2 regions of the Mesorhizobium sp. WSM4815 genome follow, and region 1 is predicted to be linked to the other one. Evidence: riboswitches for the same ligand, from Rfam matches in the RefSeq annotation. Region 1 holds a riboswitch; the other holds the start of a gene.
The links. Region 1 has a riboswitch for S-adenosylmethionine ahead of metX (homoserine O-acetyltransferase MetX). Riboswitches for the same ligand answer to the same signal wherever they lie in the genome.

Region 1 (4,208 bases):
CGCAAGCTGGTCCTCGAGGTCAGCGGTGTTGCCGATCCTAATGCCGGTCCCGGGGCCGATCCCGGATCCGTCCCGGTCGATGCGGCAGCACCGGTCGACTGTTTGCAAGGCGAGCGCGGTCGGCGGTTTTTCTCCGATCCGTATTTTCCGGAACTTGATCGCTAGACCTCGATCAGTCCCAGATGTCTCCGGACTCGGGCCGGCTGGCCGAAGCGACGGGTCGCCGTTATCTCTTCAGCAGGAACACCGCCTGCTGGCCAAAGAAATTCCAGAACCACCAAGGCATCGACAGGCCGATTTTCTGGCCATTGGCGTCGAGCGCGGTTGCCTTTTCCACCGTTGCGCCGAGCTCTTCGCAGAGATTGACGAAGTCGCGGATGGTGCAGAAATGGATGTTGGGCGTGTCGTACCAGGAATAGGGCAGGTCCTTGGTCACCGGCATCCGCCCTTCGACGAACAGCGAAAGGCGTACCCGCCAGTGGCCGAAATTGGGGAAGGAGACGATGGCGTGCTTGCCGATCCTGAGCAACTCGTCAAGCACCAGCTTCGGGTTGCGGGTCGCCTGCAAGGTCTGCGACAGGACGACGAAATCAAAACCCTTGTCGGGATAGAATTTGAGGTCCTTGTCGGCGTCGCCCTGGATGACGGACAGGCCGCGCGCCACGCATTCGTTGACGCCGCGCTGCGACAGTTCCATCCCACGGCCGTCGACCTGCTTCGTTGCCTGCAGCAATTCGAGCAGCAGGCCATCACCGGAGCCGACGTCCAGCACCCGCGACTGCGGCGGGATGAGATCGGCGACGACTTCGAGGTCGACGCGCTGGGCGTGGTTGACACTCATGATCGTGCCTCTTGCCTGGCGCATGACCTTGATCCGAAAAGCCTGCAAACTTCAGGCGTCATGCGCTGCTGCCTGGCGCAAGATGCCGGTTCGAAAAGGCTGTAATCTTTGGGGGTCATGCGCTGAGCCCCCTGGCGCGGGCCGCCGACGCGATGAAGCCGTTGATGGCCGCGAACAGCTCCGGCTCGTCGAGCAGGAAGGCGTCGTGGCCGCGATCGGTCTCGATCTCGACGAAAGACACCGAGGCGCCGGCCGCGTTCAGCGCATGAACGACCGAGCGGCTCTCCTCGGTCGGGAACAGCCAGTCGCTGGTGAAGGAGACCAGGCAGAAACGGGTCTTGGTGCCGGCAAAGGCGTCGGCGAGCCGGCCGCCATGGTCGGCGGCAAGGTCGAAATAGTCCATCGCCCTGGTCATGTAGAGATAGGAGTTGGCGTCGAAGCGGTCGACGAAGGTCATGCCCTGATGGCGCAGATAGCTCTCTATCTGGAAATCGGCGTCGAAACCGAAGGTGAGTGCTTCACGATCCTGCAGGTTGCGGCCAAACTTCCGGTGCAGGGCCGCCTCCGACAGATAGGTGATGTGAGCGGCCATCCGCGCCACGGCCAGCCCCTTTTCTGGACGCTTGCCCTGCTCGAAATATTTGCCGCCATGCCAGTCGGGATCTGCCATCACCGCCTGCCGGCCGACCTCATGGAAGGCGATGTTCTGCGAGGAATGACGCGCGCCGGTGGCGATCGGCAGCGCCGAGAAAACGCGCTCCGGATAGCTCGACGCCCATTGCAGCACCTGCATGCCGCCCATCGAGCCGCCGAGCACCGAGAACAGTTTTTCGATGCCGAAATGGTCGACCAGCATCAACTGCGCCCGCACCATGTCGCGGATGGTGATGATCGGCAGGTCGAGCCCGTACGGCTTGCCGGTGGCGGGATTGGTCGAAGCGGGGCCGGTCGAGCCGAGGCAGCCGCCGATGACGTTCGAGCAGATGACGAAGAAGCGGCTGGTGTCGATGATCTTGCCGGGGCCGATGAGCACTTCCCACCAGCCCGGCTTGCCGGTCACCGGATTGGTGCTGGCGACATGCTGGTCGCCAGTCAGCGCATGGCAGACGAGGATGGCGTTGGAGCGGGCGTCGTTGAGCGTGCCGTAGGTCTTGTAGGCGATCTGGAACGGCGACAGCAGTGTGCCGGCATCGAGCTTGAGCGGCTTGTCGGCGCCGAAACGCAACACCGGGCTCGACGGCTCGTCGGCCTCGTTGTTGGTTCTTTTCGTGCGCAGCGCGACCATCGCATCCTCTTACATTAACCCATCGTGTTTTCCGAAAGTCGATTGCGATTTTCGGCTCGATGCGACTGTCCGGCCGGCTGCGGACAACAAAAAAACCGGCATTGCCTTCGCAAAGCCGGTTACAGGATGCAAACGGCCCTTTAGCGAGTTGTTTAACGTGGCTGCAAGCCGACCGGCCAAATCACCACGGGATTTCGCCTTTCTTTAGGACCGGCGCGCCTCGGCGTCAACGGCCAGTCACGCACCGATCATTGCCGCCTCTCGACATTCCAGGCCACGGCTTGTATTTCCGCGGCGGCTTCCAGTGTGGCGGATCTGAAATTCGCATCGCGTTGGAGCAGCGGAAGCGTTCTCGACGGATTTTTGCAATATGAACCAGGCATCGGATCAGGCACGTCCAACGCCCCGCGCGGGGATCATGGACATCGAAGCCTATGTGCCGGGCAAAAGCACGGCGCCGGCCGGCGTTGCCAAGGTCCACAAATTGTCGTCGAACGAGAACCCGCTCGGCCCCTCGCCGAAGGCGATAGAAGCCGCGCGCGACGTTGCGGCCAAGCTCGGCATATATCCCGACGGCACCGCCAGGCGCCTGCGGGAGGCGATCGCCGAGGTGCATGGCCTCAATCCGGCGAACATCGTCTGTTCCAATGGTTCCGACGAGATTCTGGGCCTGCTTGCGCAGACCTATCTCGCGCCCGGCGACGAGGCTGTGATCACCGAACACGGCTTCATGGTCTACAAGATCTACATCCAGTCGGCAGGTGCTGTCCCGGTCTCGGTCAAGGAAACCAATGAGCGTGCCGACCTCGATGCGATCCTCGCTGCGGTGACGCCGCGTACCAGGATCATTTTCCTCGCCAATCCCAACAACCCGACCGGTACCTATTTGCCGTTCCAGGAGGTGCGCCGCCTGCATGCCAGCCTGCCTCGAAACGTGCTACTGGTGCTTGATGCAGCCTATGCCGAATATGTCCGCCGCAACGACTATGAAGCCGGCGTCGAACTGGTGGCTGGCGCGGAAAACGTGGTCATGACCCGTACCTTCTCCAAGCTCGGCCTCGGCGGCGCGCGGATCGGCTGGATGTACGCGCCGATGCATGTCATCGATGCGATCAATCGGGTGCGGGGTCCCTTCAACGTCAACGCGACCGCGATCGAGGCCGGAATTGCCGCGATCCGCGACCGTGCCCATGTCGAGCGCAGCGTGGCGCATAACGAGACCTGGCTGACCTGGGTGAGCGAGGAGTTGACCAGGCTCGGACTGCGGGTGACGCCGAGCGTCGGCAATTTCGTCCTCATCCACTTTCCCGAGGACAAAAAACATTCGGCGGCAGCTGCGGACGATTACCTCTGTGCGCGCGGCTACATATTGCGGCGCGTTTCCGGCTACGGCTTCCCGAATGCGTTGCGCATGAGCATCGGCACCGAAGAGGCCAATCGCGGCGTTGTCGCCGCCCTCGCGACATTTCTGAAAAGCTAGAACACCATGACATCACCGATGTTCGCAAAGATCGCGCTGGTCGGCATCGGCCTGATCGGCTCGTCGCTGGCCCGCGTAATCCATCGCGAAGGCCTTGCCGGTCATGTCGCCATCTCGACGCGCAGCGAAACGACGCTGGCGCGGGCGAAACAACTCGGCCTCGGCTCCTTCTACACGTCGGATGCGAAAGAGGCGGTCGGCGATGCCGACCTGGTCATCGTTTCGGTGCCGGTCGGTTCTTCGGGCGAGGTCGCCGAGGAAATCGCACCGGCGCTGAAGCAGGGCGCAATCCTCACCGATGTCGGCTCGACCAAGGCGTCGGTCATCGCGCAGATGCAGCCGCATGTGCCTGCCGGCGTGCATTTCATCCCCGGCCATCCACTGGCCGGCACTGAAAAATCGGGCCCGGACGCCGGCTTTGCCGAATTGTTCGAAAACCGCTGGTGCATCTTCACGCCGCTACCCGGCACCGATCCCGAGGCGCTGGAAAGGCTCTCGGAATTCTGGCGCCGCTGCGGCTCCAACATCGACACGATGGATCCCCAGCATCACGACATGACATTGGCCATCGTCTCGCACCTGCCGCACATCATCGCCTATAA
Region 2 (4,208 bases), on a different contig from region 1:
GGCCTGGGTGGTCGAAGCCTGGGCGCCGACTGTCTTGCCGGCGAGTGCCGCCGGTTCGGTCGAGGCAATATCGCTGTCCTTCAAGGCCACCAGCGAAAGCGGCGTCGTATAGTATTTGTTGGTGAAGGAGACCTGCTTCTTGCGCTCCTCGGTAATGCTCATGGACGCGATGATGGCGTCGAACTTTTTGGCCTGGAGCGCCGGGATCATGCCGTCCCAGTCCTGCGTGACAAGTTCGCATTCGACCTTCATCTGAGCGCAAAGCGCTTTGGTGATGTCGATGTCGAAGCCGACGAGCTTGCCATCCGCGGTGATGGTGTTGAACGGCGGATAGGCGCCTTCAGTGGCGATCTTCAACTTTTCCTGTGCTTGCGCCGACAGCGACCCGGCTGACATCGCCAGCATGACGGCTGTTGCTGCCGATGCGATCCATCTTGAAATCTGCATTTTCTGTTCCCCTTGTTCCAACCGTATTGACGGCTAAGACAGCCAAGCACGACCCGTAAGGTCAGGCAAGCATGGTCTGATCATAGCGGGCGATCAGCGCGCGGCGCGAAAATGCTTGGACAGTTTCAGGCCCTGCGCCTGATAGTTCGAGCCGAGATCTGTGCCGTAGAGCGCCTGCGGCCGCTTCAGCATGTGCTCGTAGACCAGCCGTCCGACGATCTGGCCGTGATCGAGGATGAACGGCACTTCGTGGCTGCGCACTTCGAGCACGGCCCGGCTGCCGGTGCCGCCCGAGGCCGAATGGCCGAAACCCGGATCGAAGAAACCGGCATAGTGGACGCGGAATTCGCCGACCAGCGGATCGAAGGGCGTCATCTCGGCGGCATAGAGCGGCGGCACATGCACCGCTTCCTGGCTGACGAGGATATAAAATTCGTCCGGGTCGAGCACCAGTTCGCCGGCACCGCTCTTGTAGAGCGGGTCCCAGAAATCGACGACATCCTGCGCGGCGCGCTTGTCGACATCGACCAGGCCGGTGTGGTGCTTGCCGCGGTAGCCGACCAGCCCGTCCTTGTCACCATCGAGGTCGATCGACAGTGCGATGCCGCCGCCGGAAATGTTCGGCGGCTCGGTGGCGACGAGCGTCTCGGCACGGTGCAATTCGTGCAGCTCGCTTTCCGACAAAAGCGCGTTGCCGGTGCGGAACCGGATCTGCGACAGCCGCGAGCCGGTGCGGACGACGATCGGAAAGGTGCGCGGGCTGACTTCGAGATAGAGCGGGCCGTTGTAGCCGGCAGCGATCTTGTCGAACTCGTGGCCGCGATCGGTCATCACGCGGGTGAAGATGTCGAGCCGCCCGGTCGAGCTTTTTGGGTTGGCCGAGGCGGAAATGTTTGCCGGAAGCGCCAGGCTCTCGAGCAGCGGCACGATATAGACGCAGCCCGTCTCCAGCACCGCACCATCGGTGAGATTGATTTCGTGCAGCTTCAGGCGGTCGAGTTTTTCAGCAACCCTGTGGTTGGGGCCGGGCAGGAAGGAGGCGCGCACCCGCCAGGCCTTGTCGCCAAGCCTGAGGTCCAGGCTGGCCGGCTGGACCTGGTCGGCGTCGAGCGCGCGCGGCGACTTCAGCGCGCCCGACTGGTACAGCGCGGAAATATCCTGATCCGGAAGAATGCCTGTCTGCCGCAAAGTCTGGCTCCGCTCGAAGGCCGGGCGTGGTCTCGTCTTGTCGCAGGTTCTTGCCGTGGAACCCGCTGGTACAAACCTCTTAATCATGCCGGCAATTGACGCAAGCGCGGTGCAGGTCTAAAGGATCGTTATCCCGTGGTGATTTGGCCGGTCGGCTTGCAGCCACGTTAAACAAGTCGCTAAAGGACCGTCGGGCCGAAAGGCCGTACGACCGGTTGCGACTTTCGCGGCCGGTTTTTTTGTGTTTGGACCATTTTTTGTGTTTGGAACAAGGTGATGACGAGCAAAACGCGCAACTGGAAGCCTCAGACCGCCCTCGTGCATGCAGGAACGCTGCGTTCCGGCTTCGGCGAAACCTCCGAGGCGATGTATCTCACGCAAGGCTATGTCTACGACACGGCGCAGGCGGCGGAAGCCCGCTTCAAGGGCGAGGAACCGGGCTTCATCTATTCGCGCTATGCCAATCCGACGGTCGACATGTTCGAGAAGCGCATGTGTGCGCTGGAAGGTGCCGAAGATGCCCGCGCCACCGCATCCGGCATGGCGGCGGTGACGGCGGCGTTGCTGTGCAGCGCCCGGGCCGGCGACCACATCGTGGCGGCGCGCGCGCTGTTCGGCTCCTGCCGCTGGGTGGTCGAGACGCTGGCGCCGAAATACGGCATCGAGGCGACGCTGGTCGACGGCACCGACATCGCCAATTGGGAAAAGGCGGTCAGGCCCAACACCAAGTTGTTCTTCCTTGAAAGCCCGACCAATCCAACGCTGGAGGTCGTCGACATCGCAGCCGTAGCCTCGCTTGCCGATTCGATCGGCGCGCGGCTGATCGTCGACAACGTCTTTGCCACGCCCTTGCAGCAGAAGCCGTTGCAGCTCGGCGCCCATATCGTCGTCTATTCGGCGACCAAGCACATCGACGGCCAGGGACGCTGCCTCGGCGGCATCATCCTGTCGGACAAGAAGTGGATCGACGAGAATTTGCACGACTACTTCCGCCACACCGGTCCCAGCCTCTCGCCCTTCAATGCCTGGACGCTGCTGAAGGGGCTGGAGACGCTGCCGCTGCGCGTTCGCCAGCAGACGGAAAGTGCCGGCCGGATCGCTGACTTCCTCGCCGAGCGATCGGAAATTGTCCGCGTCATCTATCCCGGCCGCGCCGATCACCCGCAGGCGGCGATCGTCAAGAAGCAGATGTCGGGCGGCTCGACGCTGATCTGCCTCGACGTCAAGGGGGGCAAGCAGGCGGCCTTCGCCTTCCAGAACGCGCTCGATGTCGTGCTGATCTCCAACAATCTCGGTGACGCCAAGAGCCTGATCACCCATCCGGCGACGACGACACACAAGAATCTGAGCGACGAGGCGCGGGCCGAACTTGGCATCGGGCCAGGCACGCTCAGGCTGTCCGTCGGACTAGAGGACACTGACGACTTGCTCGAAGACATCGAGCAGGCCTTAGCCGCCAGATAGGGATACGCGCCGAACTGCTGCGCTCTGATCTGCAAAGCGGCGCGGTCAGGCGCCCGACGGCGACTCTTCCAATTCCGCAACGGCGCTGGTTTGGATGGTCATCGTGTTGCCGCGCCAGTCGACGGCACCGCTGAGCCAGCCGCGCACCCAGATGGCGGGAAGCATCACGTCCCGCGCAACCATCGCCGGGATCATGCGCAGCGACAGGTGCCAGCCCTTGGCCGAGGCGAGAGCGCATTCCGGCAGATAGGCGACTATCAGCACGGCGACGGCGGTAGCCGGCAGGCTGAAACCGGCGCCTGCTGCCGCAACCAGCGCCAGCACCAGCGGCGGCGCCGCTCCGATCAGGATCTCGGGCGCGAAGAACAGTGGGAATGTGACGCGACGCAGGCGTGCCCAGCGGGCCTGGCGCGACCAGATTTCGCCAAATGTGCGCAAGCCGAGCGGCTGCTCGAACGGCGAGGCAACGAGATTGACGCGCAGTCCGAGCCCGTTGACAAGCTTGGTCGCAGCGGCATCCTCGGCAATCTCCGCAGCAAGCGCACGGATGCCGCCATTGGCGTCGAGCAATGGCTTGTTCCACAGCATGCTCTTGCCCTGGGCAAAACCGAGGCCGAGCGCCTCGCCGGTATATTGCCAGCGCGCCTGCAGCGTATTGAGGAAAGCGCATTCGACCTCCGCCCAGATCCCGTCCGGCCGCGAGCCGATCGGCGTCGAGCAGACGAGGCCGGTGTCCTGCCGCCATGCCGTCATCAGATGCTGGACATAGTCCCTCCGCATCAGGACGTTGGAATCGGCAAGGACGACCCAGTGGTGGCGCGCGGCCTCCCAGCCCTTCACGCAATTGTTGAGTTTCGGATTGCCGCTGATGCGGTCGTCGCCGACGAGCAGCCGGGCCGGCACGGCCGGAAAGCGGGCGATCGCATCGGTGATCCGCCCGACCACCGGGTCGTCGGCATGGGCGACGCAGAAGATGAGCTCATAGTGCGGCCAGTCGAGCGAGAAGGCGCGCTCGAGCGTCTCCTCGGTAAACGGCTCGACGCCGCGCGACGGCACGACGATCGACACCGGCGGCGCCTTGGCGGCTGGCGGCGTGATCCTGCCAGGCC

Region 2: linked by a shared signal. The riboswitch ahead of AC0L2B_RS32425 (O-succinylhomoserine sulfhydrylase) and the one ahead of metX (homoserine O-acetyltransferase MetX) in region 1 are both predicted to bind S-adenosylmethionine.

What each region holds. Positions count from the first base shown of each region.
Region 1 covers NZ_JBVVQS010000099.1:59,358-63,565, reverse strand. The annotation lists gene AC0L2B_RS23460 (DUF1194 domain-containing protein) at 1-165, shown strand, start outside; gene metW (methionine biosynthesis protein MetW) at 227-841, opposite strand; gene metX (homoserine O-acetyltransferase MetX) at 957-2,126, opposite strand; SAM riboswitch at 2,247-2,324, opposite strand; gene hisC (histidinol-phosphate transaminase) at 2,497-3,606, shown strand; gene AC0L2B_RS23440 (prephenate/arogenate dehydrogenase family protein) at 3,613-4,208, shown strand, end outside.
Region 2 covers NZ_JBVVQS010000102.1:773,795-778,002, reverse strand. The annotation lists gene AC0L2B_RS32435 (ABC transporter substrate-binding protein) at 1-447, opposite strand, end outside; gene AC0L2B_RS32430 (2'-deoxycytidine 5'-triphosphate deaminase) at 541-1,635, opposite strand; SAM riboswitch at 1,761-1,838, shown strand; gene AC0L2B_RS32425 (O-succinylhomoserine sulfhydrylase) at 1,912-3,099, shown strand; gene AC0L2B_RS32420 (ceramide glucosyltransferase) at 3,145-4,208, opposite strand, start outside.